Regions from separate parts of the Acetobacter sp. P1H12_c genome, predicted to be linked through region 2. Evidence: predicted binding sites of a transcription regulator. Region 2 holds the regulator's gene; the other holds the start of a gene.
What was found. The regulator LexA, encoded in region 2, represses DNA repair genes until DNA is damaged. The targets are predictions, from matches to a motif close to TGTTCTANNTANGTTC.

Region 1: the regulator LexA is predicted to act here: its motif matches at 5,658-5,673, upstream of KP699_RS10025 (putative DNA modification/repair radical SAM protein).

Annotation. Positions count from the first base shown of each region.
Region 1 is NZ_JACRVR010000017.1:38,305-45,796, reverse strand. It holds gene proP (glycine betaine/L-proline transporter ProP) at 1-506, shown strand, start outside; gene KP699_RS10040 (DUF2142 domain-containing protein) at 552-1,940, opposite strand; gene KP699_RS10035 (L-serine ammonia-lyase) at 2,189-3,577, shown strand; gene KP699_RS10030 (TIGR03915 family putative DNA repair protein) at 3,539-4,408, opposite strand; gene KP699_RS10025 (putative DNA modification/repair radical SAM protein) at 4,426-5,655, opposite strand; gene KP699_RS10020 (thiamine pyrophosphate-dependent dehydrogenase E1 component subunit alpha) at 5,898-6,863, shown strand; gene KP699_RS10015 (alpha-ketoacid dehydrogenase subunit beta) at 6,927-7,492, shown strand, end outside.
Region 2 is NZ_JACRVR010000002.1:181,259-188,750, reverse strand. It holds gene KP699_RS03550 (8-amino-7-oxononanoate synthase) at 1-791, shown strand, start outside; gene KP699_RS03545 (alpha/beta fold hydrolase) at 788-1,480, shown strand; gene bioD (dethiobiotin synthase) at 1,477-2,901, shown strand; gene lexA (transcriptional repressor LexA) at 3,007-3,672, opposite strand; gene KP699_RS03530 (carbohydrate porin) at 3,936-5,243, shown strand; gene glp (gephyrin-like molybdotransferase Glp) at 5,250-6,449, opposite strand; gene rpmG (50S ribosomal protein L33) at 6,602-6,769, shown strand; gene KP699_RS03515 (septum formation initiator family protein) at 6,921-7,250, opposite strand; gene eno (phosphopyruvate hydratase) at 7,419-7,492, opposite strand, start outside.

The DNA.
Region 1 (7,492 bases), on a different contig from region 2:
TTCTGGGCGGGTACTTTAGTGACAGGCTGGGCCGCCGCCCGATGGTGATCAGCGCGTGTGTGGCTCTGTTTTTACTGGCTATCCCCAGCCTGCATCTTATCCGCAGCGGGAATGATTTCGGGATTTTCGGGGGTCTGATGCTGCTCGGTCTGGCGCTGGTCTGTTTTACCAGTTCCATGCCCTCCACCCTGCCTGCGCTGTTTTATACGCCGGTGCGCTATACGGCGCTGTCCGTTGCGTTCAACGTCTCGGTCTCCCTGTTTGGGGGCACGACGCCGCTGATTACGGCCTGGCTGGTGAAAAAGACCAACATGCTGGATATGCCCGCGTGGTATCTGATGGCGGCGGCGCTGATAGGCGCGCTTACCATGCTGACGGTGCGTGAGACGGCCCGCCTGCCGCTGCGTGGGTCTCCGCCTGCGGTGGCGAGTGAGGATGAAGCAGAGCGTCTGCTCAACAGCAAACAGCGCCTGACAGTGGACCCGGTACCGCCCCCTGTGCCCTGAGGCACGGGATTTGTTTTTCCGGAACTGGCTCTCCCGGAACGGGTGCTACCAGAACCGGGCGAGAAGGGCTTGGCCGAGCGTGACGGCATCAATGCTGAGAAATACAGCCAGCAGAGCTACGGAAATCTGGTGGCGCGCAAGGCCCGGCGCCAGCCTGCCCGCCTGCGGCATGGCGGGCAGCAGGAGCGCACAGAAGGGGAGCAGCGGCAGAAAATACCGCCCCTGAATACCGGAAATGACGTCACTCCCCACGGGGGACCAGATCACGTAAAGCGAGAGCATGATGCCCAGACTGCTGGCGGCCATAATGGCCAGTGTTGCCAGCACGCTGCGCGTCTCCTGCCGGGCAGCGGCGGCCCCTTTCCAGAGGGCGCCAGAGAGAAACGCCAGTACCAGAACAAGCGCGGTCAGCACATAAAACTGTTTGCTGAGCGGGGTATCCAGCCAGCCCAGACGGCCGATCATCTGGCAGGCAAAAGCCGGTGCATAGAGCGCCAGCGTATGGAAGGTGACGGCGAGTGTTTTGAGGGGGTGGAGCAGCATCCAGCGGATCTGCCCGCTATCGGACACCCCCGTCTGGGCCAGAAACTGCACCTTGAAGGGGGCAATTCCGCATATATACCACACCGCCGTTGCCAGCAGACTGAGGGTAAACGGCAGGAGCGGGCGCAGGGCATTGCGGCGGGCAAACGCCGCGGGCAGAAGGGCCGCAAGCAGCAGGGGCGGCTTGGCCATGGCAAGCAGGGCGAACAGGACACTGAGGCCAAGCCAGTTGCCTGTGCTCCAGCGCGATGCGGCGGTATGGCGCGTCAGAATGGCGGCGGCCAGAGCGGCCAGGCCGATCAGAATACCATCATGCGAGCAGGAGCCCGCCAGATTGAGCGTCATGGGCAGGCTGGCAAGCACAAGCAGCCATGCTGTTCCGCGGCGGCTGAGGGCAATGGCGGCCGTGCAGAGCAGGATGGTGACAAATCCGTTTGTCAGCCGGGCGACATAAAACGTCTGGAGCACGGACAGGCCGGTGAGGCGGGAGATGCGGATAGCGAGGGCTTCCGGCAGATAGCCCCCCGGCGCATAAATGGCGACGTTACTGAAATCGATAAAGTCGTAGGTCTGGCTCCACGGGATGCGGGACGCCTGATCAAACGACGTGATGGAAAAATGCCGTTCCGGGTGGCCGATCAGATCGACTGTGGAGATCAGGGCGGGCAGCACGGAACTGGGGATCATCCCGCCGCTCTGGTTTCCTTTCCGCATCCCCGTCAGCTCGCCTTGCGAGACCTGTATGGCGCGGAAAAAATGCGGTCCTTCATCGGGCGTCATGCCTTCGGGCGTGAAGAAAACGCTGATCACGACCATCAGGCTGGCGAAAAACAGATACAGTCTTGCCGCGCTGAAAGGGGCGCGCAGGAGGGAGACCAGAAGCTGCCTCACGCCTGAAGAACCGGGCAATGGGAGAAGGAACGCAGAGGCAGCATGGGCATATTTTCCGGAATGATGAAAATAAGAGGGGCTACAATAAGAAAAATAACAAAATCAGAATAGCAGGAAACATGTGCCCTGAGCCCGCCCCGGAAAATCAACGGGGCTCTTCACGCGGAGGTGTAAAAAAGCAGCCGCTTGCGTATGGTAGCAGGACGCGGCACAGGCGGCGTCTGGCATGGGGAAGAGCAACGCGCGGTATGATCAGTCTTTTTGATATTTTCAAAGTTGGTATCGGGCCGTCTTCTTCCCATACAGTGGGGCCAATGCGGGCAGCGCTCAGATTTATGGAGGCCTGTGCGGAGCCGGATGCGGGCCAGCCGGGCGGCGCATCCCCGGTCGCGCACATCCGCGTCACGCTTTATGGCTCTCTGGCATGGACGGCCAGCGGCCACGCGACGGACAAGGCGGTTATTCTCGGCCTGTGCGGGGAACATCCGGAAACCGTCAGGCCGGACCAGACGGACGCTATGGTTGCGCATGTGCGGGCGCAGGGGTGCCTTCCGGCGCGGGGCGGCCTGCCGCCGGTGCGGTTTGCGCCGGAGACGGATATTGTTCTGGATAAGGAAACCCACCCCCCCAAACACCCCAACACGCTCCAGTTTGAGGCGTTTGATCAGACCGGCACCCTGCTGCGCACCGCGCGCTTCTGCTCCGTAGGGGGCGGGTTTATTGTGTCAGAAGAGGCTGCGGACAGTAGTTCCTATGCTCTGCCGGATGTACCGCATGATGTTCGTTCTGGTGCGGACCTGCTGGCGCTCACGCAAAAAACCGGCCTGAGCATTGCGCAGATTGTGCTGGAGAATGAAAGCGCCCTGCGTCCCGCGGCCGAGGTTGTGGCGCATCTGGACCATATTGCCTCTGTCATGATGCACTGCATTGAACGCGGCGTGGCGCAGGCCGGTATCCTGCCCGGCAAGCTGCGGGTGCAGCGGCGGGCGCATGCGTTATATGAACGGCTGAAGGATAAGGACCGGCGCAACAGCAACCTGCCGCATGAAATTATGGACTGGGTGAGCCTGTTTGCCATTGCTGTGAATGAGGAAAATGCTGCCGGAGGGCGCGTTGTTACCGCCCCGACCAATGGCGCGGCGGGCGTGGTGCCAGCGGTGCTGCGCTATTATCGGGATTACTGCCCGGGGGCCACGGTGGAGGGGATGCGGGATTTCCTGCTGACAGCCTCCGCCATGGGCAGCCTGTTCAAACTGAATGCCTCTATTTCCGGCGCGGAAGTCGGGTGTCAGGGCGAGGTCGGGGTTGCGTCCTCCATGGCGGCGGCGGGGCTGGCTGCTGTGCTGGGTGCTACCCCTGCACAAGTGGAAAATGCAGCGGAAATTGCCATGGAACATCATCTGGGCATGACGTGTGACCCGGTGGGCGGGCTGGTGCAGATCCCGTGCATTGAGCGCAATGCGTTTGGGGCCATCAAGGCGATTAACGCGGCGTCTCTCGCGCTGTGCGGGGATGGAGAACATCGCGTCTCGCTCGATCAGGTGGTGCAGACCATGGCCGAGACCGGACGGGATATGAACCACCGTTACAAGGAAACCTCACTCGGAGGGCTTGCGATGAACTTCCCGGAATGCTGATGCCCGGCGCTCCTGCAGGCGGTGGTGGAAGGCCGGGGCCGGGCGGGGTTGCTGTGCGGCCATGGCCGCAACGCGGGCCGGGGCGTTGGCCAGCATTTGCGGAATAAGCTGGGTTTCTGGCAGGTTTTTCCAGTATTTACGCGGCATTTCAGACAGCATGGCTTTGGTCTTGATACGCGCCGGGTTGAAGGTGGAAACGTAATAGGTCTGCCAGAGCTGGTCGATATCATCCGACAGTCTGGGTTTGGCGCAGGGCGTGGGGCTGAAGGCGCAGGTCTCCCCATTCCATGCCAGTGAGCCTTTGGGCGTGAGGATCACCCAGTCCATATCCACAAACCGTTTTGAAAAAAACGGTGCCACACTGGGCAGAACGTAATGGTCCGGTTCAAACCACGCATAAAAGGAGCGGCGGCCTGCCTGTGCCGCGCCATGTTCACGGAAGCGGACGTAGGCGGTCATTTTATGCGTATCTTCCCGCACCTGTTTGTGCATGTACAGGGCGCGGGCAATGTCCGGGTCTGTCGCGATGCTGGCCAGAGCCGGTTCTGTCTGCGCGCGCCAGAGGATGCGATAGGCCAGAGCAAAGCGTGTCTGGTCCGCATGGCGCAGAATGGAGCGCAGCAGGGCGAGGCAGTTGCTCCGCAAAACCGGAGGCTGTGCGCCCGCTTTTGGGGTTGGGGCGACTAAAGGCGTATCAAACAGCGTCGTTTCGGCCGAGGCGCAGCGCCATTCAATTTCTTCCGGCGCGCGGTCTGCCAGAAAGCACTGGCGAGCCAGAGGCCGCCATGCGGAAAAGGATGTGTGATCATCCAGAATAAAACCGTAGGCCATGAGCAGAAACCACGTGTTCAGAAAAGGGCAAGTTGCTGGGGTTGCGGCACAAAAAGCTGGCGGAGATTCTGCTGGTCCGCCAGCCTGCCGGGGGACCAGCCGGTGGTGTAGAGAAACGGTTTGATCTTGCGGATGGAGACTTTCAGCTTTGCAAGGTCTTCCAGCCGCAGGTGCCTGTGGCGGCGTGCGGCAACAATGGCCTGCACGGAGCGCACCCCAAGCCCCGGCACCCGTAACAGCATTTCCTTGGGGGCGCGGTTGAGGTCTATGGGGAACAAAGCGCGGTTTGCCAGAGCCCAGGCCAGTTTGGGGTCCAGTTCAAGGTCCAGCATGCCATCCGTGCGGGCGGCGGTAATTTCAGAAAACTGAAAGCCATAGAAACGGAAAAGCCAGTCCGCCTGATACAGCCGGTGCTCCCGCAGCAGCGGTGGCGGCCGGATGGGCAGAATGGCGGAGGCATCGGGAATGGGGCTGAAGGCGGAGTAATAGACGCGCCGCAGCTTATAGCCTGTGTAAAGCGAGGAACTGCTGGACAGGATATCGCGGTCGGTGGCCTGATCAGCCCCGACAATCATCTGTGTGCTCTGGCCGCCGGGGGCAAAACGCGGGGCTTTCCGGCCGGTGAGGGTGCGGTCTTTTGCTGCATCAATATGCGTGCGCATCTCCCCCATGGACTGGCGGATTTCCGAGGCATGTTTTTGCGGGGCGTAGTCCGCCAGCCCGCGTTCCGTCGGCATTTCCACGTTGATGGAAAGCCTGTCCGCATACAGCCCGGCTTCCGCCAGCAGGGCGGGGGAGGCGTTGGGAATGGTCTTGAGGTGAATATAGCCCCGGAATTTGTGCGTCTGCCGCAACTCCCGCGCGACGCGCACCATCTGGCTCATGGTGTCATCGGATGAGCGGATGATGCCGGAGGAGAGGAACAGGCCCTCGATATAGTTCCGGCGATAGAACTCCAGCGTCAGCCAGATCACTTCATCCGGCGTAAAACGCGCGCGCGGCACGTTGGAGGACGAACGGTTGATGCAGTACGCGCAGTCATAAATACAGAAATTGGTCAGCAGGATTTTCAGCAGGGAAATACAGCGGCCATCCGGGGTAAAGGCATGGCAGATACCGTTGCTGACGGACCCGAGCCCTTTGCTGGCGGCGGAGTCGCGCTTGCCCGCGCCGCTGGAGGAGCAGGACGCATCATATTTGGCGGCATCGGAGAGCAGCGCCAGACGGTCGGACAAGCTTTGCTTCATAATGTTCATGATATGTTCTTGTCTGGCGCATTGCAAGAGATCTCTCCTGTTCTGCCCGACTTTCCCCGCCTGCGCGGCGGAAAGCTGCGGAAACGGCTCTTGTTTTAACCTGAAACAGAAATTCACATATGCGTGCGATGAATGATTTTGAGAAGCATGTCCGCAACGGTGGGGGTATGGAGGCGTTGGGAACAGACTTTCCTCGGTCAGTGACAACCAAGAAAAAATAAAGGATCTGGTCCATGCAGATTTCCACAGAGACCCTGCTTCGGTCCTACCGCGCCATGCGCACTATCCGGGTGTTTGAAGAACGCCTGCATCGTGAATTTGCTACCGGAGAAATACCGGGTTTTGTGCATCTCTATTGCGGCGAGGAAGCCTCCGCCGTGGGAGTGTGCGCAAACCTGACGGAGCAGGATACCATTGCCAGCACCCATCGCGGCCACGGGCATTGTATTGCCAAAGGTGTTGATGTGGGCGGCATGATGGCTGAAATTTATGGCCGCAAATCCGGCGTGTGCCGGGGGAAGGGCGGCTCCATGCATATTGCCGATCTTTCCAAGGGCATGCTGGGGGCCAACGGCATTGTGGGCGGTGGCCCGCCGCTGATCTGCGGGGCGGCTCTTTCCCACAAGGTTTTAAAAGATAACGGCGTGGCCGTAGCCTTTTACGGGGATGGCGCCTCGAATGAAGGCACGACGCTGGAAAGCCTCAATCTGGCGACGGTCTGGCAACTGCCTGCGGTGTTTGTGGTGGAAGATAACGGCTATGGCGAGGCCACCGGCGCGTCCTACGCCTGTGCGGGCAACCAGAAGGACCGCGCTGCCGGGTTTGGCATGCCGTATATGGAATGTAATGGCTCGGACTTCTTTGCGGTGCATGATGCCGCGCGCGATGCCATTGACCACGCCCGCTCCGGCAAGGGGCCGGTGATGCTCCATGTGCATCTGGAACGCTGGTACGGGCATTTTGAAGGCGATTCCATGAGCTATCGCGCCTCGAACGAAGTGGCCGATGCCAAGAAAAACCGTGACTGCCTTGAGAGTTTCCGCAAACGCGTTGAGCAGGACAAACTGCTTGAGCTGAGCGCGCTGGATGAGATTGACGCCGCCGTGGCGGATGAGGTGGAAAGCGCCGTTCAGGCCGCCAAGCAGGCTCCCTGGCCGGAAGAGGCGGACCTCATGGCCGATGTCTACGTCAAGATCTGACGCATTTCAGATGACGCCACACGCACTGCCGTGTGAGCAACCAGCCCGGAAGGGAAGAGACCTATGAGCAAGAAAAGCTTTCGTCAGGCGATTAATGAAGCGCTGCGTCAGGAAATGCGCCGCGACCCCACTGTTGTGCTGATGGGGGAGGACGTTGCCGGTGGGCAGGGTGGTTCTTCCGGCGTGAAGGACGCATGGGGCGGGGTGCTTGGTGTGACCAAGGGCCTGCTGACCGAATTTGGGGAAAGCCGTGTGCTGGACACCCCAATTTCTGAAGCCTCCTATATTGGGGCCGCGGCCGGTGCGGCGGCCACGGGTCTGCGCCCGGTGGCGGAACTGATGTTTGTGGATTTTGTTGGCTGCTGTCTTGATCAGATCATGAATCAGGCCGCAAAATTCCGCTATATGTTTGGCGGCAAGGCCCGCACCCCACTGGTGATCCGCGCGATGTATGGCGCAGGCTTTAATGCGGCGGCCCAGCATAGTCAGGCGCTTTATCCGCTCTTTACGCATATTCCGGGGCTGAAGGTGGTTGTGCCGTCTTCCCCATACGAGGCGAAGGGTCTGCTGATTGAGGCCATCCGTGATGATGATCCTGTGATCTTCCTTGAAAACAAAGTCATGTATGA
Region 2 (7,492 bases):
TTGCTGATAAATTTATTCACGCCAGCCTCTATCATGGCTGTGCCGCGGCGGGCGTGCAGCCGGTGCGCTTCCGGCATAATGACATGGCGCATCTGGAAAGCCTGCTGCGGAAGGCTGATGGTCCGGGTCTGAAGATCATCCTGACAGAAAGCGTCTTCAGCATGGATGGAGACAGAGCGGACATGGCGGCTCTGGGCGCACTGGCCCGGCGGTATGATGCCCTGCTGTGTGTGGATGAAGCCCATGCCACCGGTATTCTGGGGCCGGACGGGAAAGGGATCGCGGACGGACAGGCGGATGTGATCATAGGTACCTTCAGCAAGGCGTTGGGGGGAATGGGGGCATTTGTTGCCTCGTCTTCCGCGTTGTGCCGCTGGCTGGTGAACAAAGGGTCCGGTTATATTTATTCCACAGCGCCCTCTCCGCTGGTGCTGGGGGCGGTGGAGGCTGCGCTGGACCTGTTGCCGCAGATGGAGGCCACGCGACAGCATGTGGCAGCACTGGCGGAGCGATTCCGGCAGCATATGAAGGCTGCGGGTCTGGAGACAGGCCCATCTTCCACCCAGATTGTCCCGGTTGTGGTGGGGAGTGAACAGACCGCGCTCGCACTCTCGCGCAAGGTGGAAGACGCCGGTTTTCTGGCAATTGCCATCCGCCCGCCTACGGTGCCGCCGGGAGGGTGCCGCCTGAGGGTTGTTCTGCACGGAAATCACACGGCAGCGCAGGTTGATCAGTTGGCTGAGGTGCTGTGTGCGGCGGTGGCGGATTATCCTGTAGGCGAACGGCCATGACTGCGCCGCAGCTACTTTTTGTGCATGGCTGGGGCTTTGGGCCGGATGTGTGGAAGCCAGTCTTAAAGGCACTTGGCCAGCCCGAGGTCTGTCTGCCGGACCTTGGATATTTTGGGGCCTCACAGCACGAGGCGCAGAGACAGGTCGAGGCTCTGCGGAGCGGCCCACATCCTGTTCTGGCTGTGGGGCATTCTTTGGGGTTTCTCTGTCTTCTTGCGCGCGGGAACTGGCCGGAGGGCAGCCGCTTTCTCGGTATCAACGCCTTTGGGCGTTTTGCCGCCGGGGAGGGGTTTTTACAGGGTATTTCCCCGCGTGTGCTGGCACGGATGCAGGCGGGGCTGATACGGAATCCGGCTCAGGTGGTGATGGATTTTCGGACCCGATGTGGAGCCGGACCAGTTTCCTCTGAGATGGTGAGTCAAGAGGCCTTGCAGGAGGGGCTGACAGATTTGAGGACGCTGGATATGCGCCCCGTTCTGTCACGTCTGGCAGGGGTGCCGGGTGCGGTCAGTATTCTGGCCGGAGGGCAGGACCCGATTGTCAGCCCGGACATGACACGCGCCTCCTTGCCGCCAGACCTCCCGATCAGCTGGCAGGCAGAGGGAGGACATATGTTGCCACAGACGCACCCCGATATCTGCGCCGAGGTCATTCGGCGCATGACTCTACAGATGCTGGAAAATTCATGACTGACTGTTCTGCCCATTCCCGACAGACCCGTATTCAGCACAGTTTTGATGCTGCCGAAGGCTATGACGCGGCGGCGCTGCTGCAACGTGTGGCGGCTCGGCGGCTGTTTGACTTGTTACAGTCCCGGCTGGCCGGCAAAGCGCCACGCCGTATTCTGGAAGTGGGATGCGGCACTGGCTTTCTGACGCAGATGTTGCACGAAGCTTGGCCTGAGGCGGAACTGATTGCGACAGATATTGCCCCCAAGATGCTGGAACGTGCCCGCAACCGCGTCGGTAACCGTGTACAGTTTTGTGAGATGGATGCCGCGCGCCCTGATGTTGCGGGTTCGTTTGATCTGATTTGCGGCAATCTGGTCTTTCAGTGGCTGGCCGAACCCGCCGCTGTTCTGCAAACACTGGCCGAGCGCCTGACGCCCGGTGGCGTGATTGCGGTTTCAACCTTGCTGGATGGCACATTTGCGGAATGGCAGAATGCCTGCGCGGCAGAAGGGCTTGTGGCAGGCACGCCGGAGTACCCGGACGTCCGGACCGTGCAGGGCTGGCAGCCCCGCCTGTGTGCAGGGCGGTGGACAGCGGAGCGGTGTGTTCAGCCTTTTGAAAGCGGACTGGCGTTTGTCAGGCACCTGAAGGCAACCGGGGCGTCTGTCCCTCGAGAGGGTGTCGCGGCGTTCTCCCCGGCAGACCTGCGGCGGGTGATGGCACGGTTTGATGTGAGCGGCGCTCTGGCCACCTGGCATCTGGCGTATGGCTGTTTCCAAACACCCCGGAGAGCCGGGGTGTTTGTCACCGGAACAGATACCGGCGTGGGGAAAACGCTGACGTCTGCCTGCCTCGTGCAGGCATGGAACGCCCTGTACTGGAAGCCTCTGCAAAGCGGGCTGGCGGATGAAGAAGGGGATACTGCGACCGTTATAAAACTGAGTGGTTGTCTGCCGGAGGACTGTATTCCTCCCGCCGGAGCCTATCAGGCGTCTCTCTCCCCCCTTGCCGCAGCACAGGCAGAAGGAGCGGAAATTGACCCGGCCCTTCTGGCTTTGCCGTTGCAGAACCCCGAACGCCCGATGGTGGTGGAAGGGGCGGGCGGCCTGATGGTCCCTGCCACGGATACGTTGATGATGCTTGATCTGGCGGAACGCTGGGGGCTGCCGGTGGTGCTGGTTGCCCGCAGCGGGCTGGGTACACTCAACCATACGTTGCTGAGTCTGGAGGCCATGCGGGCCAGAGGTCTGGCTGTTGCCGGAGTGGTGCTGAGCGGGCCACTCAACCCTGAGAATCGGAAAACGATTGAGGGAAAAGGAAAGGTGCGGATTTTGGCCGAACTGCCGCAGCAGGAGGCTGTTACACCGGAGGCTGTGCGCACGCTGAGCGGGCTCATTCCCTCATGGGATGCCGTCTGTGGAGGCAGGGAGAGTGTGTGAGTGAGAAGGGGGCGTGATATCGAAATCACGCCCCCTTCTCAGGTCTGGTCTCAATCCCCGCGCCTAAGGCGCGTTGCTTGGTGAGGTGGTCGCACAAGCGGGGCTTTAGTGATACTGGCGGATCAGACCGGCCAGACGCCCCTGAATATGCAGACGCTCCGCCGGGACAATCCGCGTTTCATAGCGCGGGTTGGCGGGTTCAAGCGCGATTGTGTTGCCTTTACGGCGCAGGCGCTTGAGCGTGACTTCACTATTATCAATCAGCGCCACGACAATCTGCCCGTTCTCGGCATCTTCCGTACGACGGATGATAACGTGGTCGCCGTCCATAATTCCGGCCTCAATCATGGAATCACCAGTGACTTCCAGAGCGTAGTAATCGCCCGAGCCGACCATATCTTTGGGGATATCCAGAAAGGTGTCGGTCTCGGCCATTGCCTCAATGGGCAGACCGGCGGCAATGCGACCATAAAGCGGGATTTTCAGTGCCGCTGTCTGCGGACGGGAGAAATCACCGCGCACGACGTTGGCGGGGAGGGTCTCGGACGCAGGCATGATTTCCGGCAGGTGGATGACTTCCAGCGCACGGGCCCGGTGATGATGGCGTCGCAGAAAACCGCGCTCCTCCAGCCCGGAAATCAGGCGGTGGATACCGGATTTGGAGCGCAGGCCCATGGCCTCTTTCATCTCATCAAAAGAAGGAGAAAAACCCGTCTGCTTGAGGTGGGAATCAATAAAAAGAAGCAGTTTGTGCTGTTTGCGCGTCAGCATTGCGGCACCCCGGAGCAGATGATCGTTTTTGTATTTATAAGACTTTGTTCTATATAAGTTCTCTTTTTGGGTCAAGGGGTTATTCGGTCATATCAAAAGCGCTTCTGTATTTTTTGCGGGGCCTGTAAAGTTGTGAAACAGAAGGGTCCGTTGCGGGCCTGTTGCTTTGCAGTATGGCGATTTAAGCGGGTGGCGGTTGCTATTGGCCACAGGACCCGGAGCCGTTCTTTCAGCCGGTAGCATAGTAATTTTGAACAGGTTTTGTGTTTAGAAAAATTATCACAGTTCCGGCAGCGTTCTGCGCCTGCCTGACCCTGAATGTGGCTCCGGCGGGAGCGCAGGATGCACAGTCTGGCGAGGATGCGTTCAGTTTTAAAGACCGTCTGACGCAGGACTGGGGCGGTGTGCGCCGTACTCTCGCTGAGCATGGTGTGGATTTTCAGCTCACGGACCAGAACGAATTCTGGGCTATTCCGGTTGGCGGAAGCCAGCCTTCCAATAATTATATCGGGGTGACGACGGGCCAGCTCTCGCTGGACCTAGGCCGTCTGACGCATCTGCCGCTCGGCACTCTCGGGATCAGTGGCGTGGATATTCGCGGGCATCCCTTCAGTAATCAGCCGCTTTATGTGTTCAATCAGGTCTCGGGGATTGAGGCGGATATCAATCTCCGGCTTTATGAGGTCTGGTATGGTCAGACCTTTGACCATGACAAGCTGGACCTGCGGGTTGGCAAGCTGGACCTCAGCCATGATTTTATGGGGAGTGACGGTGCTCAGCAGTTTATGAACGCCTCATTTTCCTGGCCTATGGTGCCGGATAATAACCTGTATGATCAGGGGCCTGCCGCACCGCTGGGGACGCCTGCTCTCCGGCTCAAATATGCCCTGTCCCATGACTGGACGGTTCTGGCGGCGGTTGCGGATGATAACCCCATCGGGGCCAGTTTCCTGAATGAGGCAGATCCGTGGAACCAGAATCAGGACCCGAGTGGCACGCGGTTCCATTTTGGCACCGGCGTGCTGATGTTTCTGGAAGCGCAGTATCACACAAAGCTCTGGGGGCGGGACGGCACCTATAAGCTGGGCGGCTATGGGGATACGGGCCGCTTTCCGGATCAGGCCGACTCTTCTGTGCGGCATAAAGGCAACTGGACGTTGTATGCCGTGGCGGATCAGGAGCTTGCCAGCCTGTCTGGCGCGCAGACGCTCGCGGGCTTTGTGCGGGCGACATGGGCTCCCCCAGCAAACCGCAACCAGATTGCCAATGCGGTGGATGCGGGGCTTGTGCTTAACGCGCCCTTCCAGCGCGCGGATGATGTGCTGGCTCTTGGCTTTGGTTATGGCGAGGCCAGTCCTGTACTGCGCCGTGCAGAGCGGCGCGCAGGGACGCTGGCCCAGCATGCGGAATACCATCTGGAACTGACGTACCAGTTTCAGGCTACACGCTGGCTGCTGATCCAGCCTGATTTGCAGGGGATGCTCTCACCCAGCGGCGGGGTTCTGGATACCGCAGGCCGCCGGGTGAAAGATGAAGCGATTTTTGGGCTGCACTCCAGCGTGTCGTTCTGAAAGGCCTCAGGGCAGGCGCAGAATTCGGCAGGGTGTTCCGGCTTTATCCGCAGGGGCAAACGGGGCGCGGATCAGAAGAGCCTGACTTTGGGCAAAAATATTGAGCTGAGCCGAATCCTGTGAACTGAACGGAGTGGCAAGAGGAAGCTGCCCGTCGGCCTGCGGAGTCAGGCGGCATCGCACAAAATCCTGCCGCTGATCATTTTCCCCGATATCCGCCCCCAGCAGGGCGGGTTCTGTTTCCATTTCCTCCGGAACAGGCTGCCCCAGCAGCTTGCGCAGGGCCGGGGCAATAAACACCAGACTGCATACAAGTGCTGCCACCGGATTACCCGGCAGGCCAATAACGGGGGTGTGGCCAAGCTGGCCGAACATCAGCGGCCTGCCGGGACGCATGGCAATTTTCCAGAAATTCAGATCCAGCCCGTGCGCTTCCAGCGTGCTGCGCACGATATCGTACGTGCCGACACTGGCCCCGCCGATGGTCACCAGAAGGTCCAGCGAATGGGCCTGTCCGATCGCTGCGGAGAGAGAGGCTGCGTTATCCCGCGCGATGGGGAGCAGAAATGCATCCGCCCCCAGAGACTTCAGCAGTGCGACAATCATGAACGCGCCGGAATTGACGATGGAGTCTGGAGAGGCCGGGTCTCCGGGGAGAATAATTTCATCCCCTGTGGCCAGAACGCCTATACGCGGGCGGCGGGATACGGGGAGCCAGATATGGCCGCCTGCGGCTGCCAGCCCGATATCCCGCGGGCCAATGCACTGACCGGCGGGAACCAGAATGTCGCCTTTACGGAAGTCCTGCCCCTCGGTGCGGATAAATTGTCCTTTGCGCCCCGCGCTGAGCAGGGTTGCGTTATCCCCCTCGCGCCGCACGTTTTCCTGAATCATGACCATGTCAGCTCCGGCGGGGATCTGGCTGCCGGTAAACAGGCGCAGACAGGTGCCTTTTTCCACAGTCAGGCTCGACGGATGGCCCGCAGGGGCTTCACCGATAATGCGCAGCGATGCGCCCTCCTGCGCGTCTTCCGCCCGCAGGGCATAGCCATCCATGGAGGAGATGGAGACGGGGGGATTGGAGAGGCGGGCCGTCAGAGGGGATGCCAGCACACGACCGCAGCCATCGGCGAGAGAGACGGTTTCCAGACCACAGGCAGAGAATTTTTCAAGGATTCGGGCGCGTGCAACAGCCACATCCAGCATGTTTTTTTACTCCTTTCGGCTATTCCCACGCCTGAATGATGCAAGAATGCTTGACGTTTGGCTCTTGTATGCGCATTTTGCCGGCACTTGAACACCACCCGACCACGTTTCTGGCGTGGTGCCGGGTTTAACGATGCTCTGCTGAGGAAGCTATGGCCAAGACCAATGTTATCAAAATCCGTCTCGTTTCCACGGCGGACACCGGTTACTTCTACGTCACCAAAAAGAACGCCCGTGCGCACACCGGTAAGATGGAACTGAAGAAGTACGATCCCGTTGCGCGCAAGCACGTCGTCTTCCGTGAAGCGAAAATCAAATAATCTCTCCCTTCCGGGTAAGAGATTTAAAAAGGCGGTTCCCTCTGGGGCCGCTTTTTTTATGCCTGCTTGCTCGCTGCGCTGTGGGCACGGGCAAAGAAAAACCCCGCCAGACGAGGGTCTGCGGGGTTCTGGCTGTTCGTGAGACTGGTGCTTAGTAAAGCGGGTCATGCCGGTCATACGGCACAACGATATCGTTCTTATCGGCCAGATTGAGCATGGCGCGGGCGCGTTCATCCAGCGTGTCATTATCCAGAGACTGTTCCCGCAGGCCATTCACGCGCCGCTTCCAGGCAATCTGTTCGGCTGAGGCATCCTGCTGGGCCTGTTTTGCCTGATCCAGCAGGAGAAGCTGCTGCTGATAGGCTTTCATCCCGTGGTCACCCTGCGTGGCGTTCCAGCCAAAATAAACCGCAATACCCAGAAAAACGGTGGGGGGAACAATGGCGCGCACAGCACGTCTGATAAAGCGGCCTATCTTCACGGTTTTAGCGTCCCTCTGCCCCGGAAAGTGTCATTCTGGTCATATCTTTATTTCTAAACCATGAAGTTCTGGACAGGAAGCTCTCTCTGCTAACGCAGACATAAAAAAAGCCGCGCTCCGGAGAGCACGGCTTTTCAACGGGTTCGATCCTTAAAAAAGGTGCCTTACTCAGGCTTTCAGGATGGAGCGGCCAGCATACTGTGCTGCGGTCGCCAGTTCCTGCTCAATCCGGATAAGCTGGT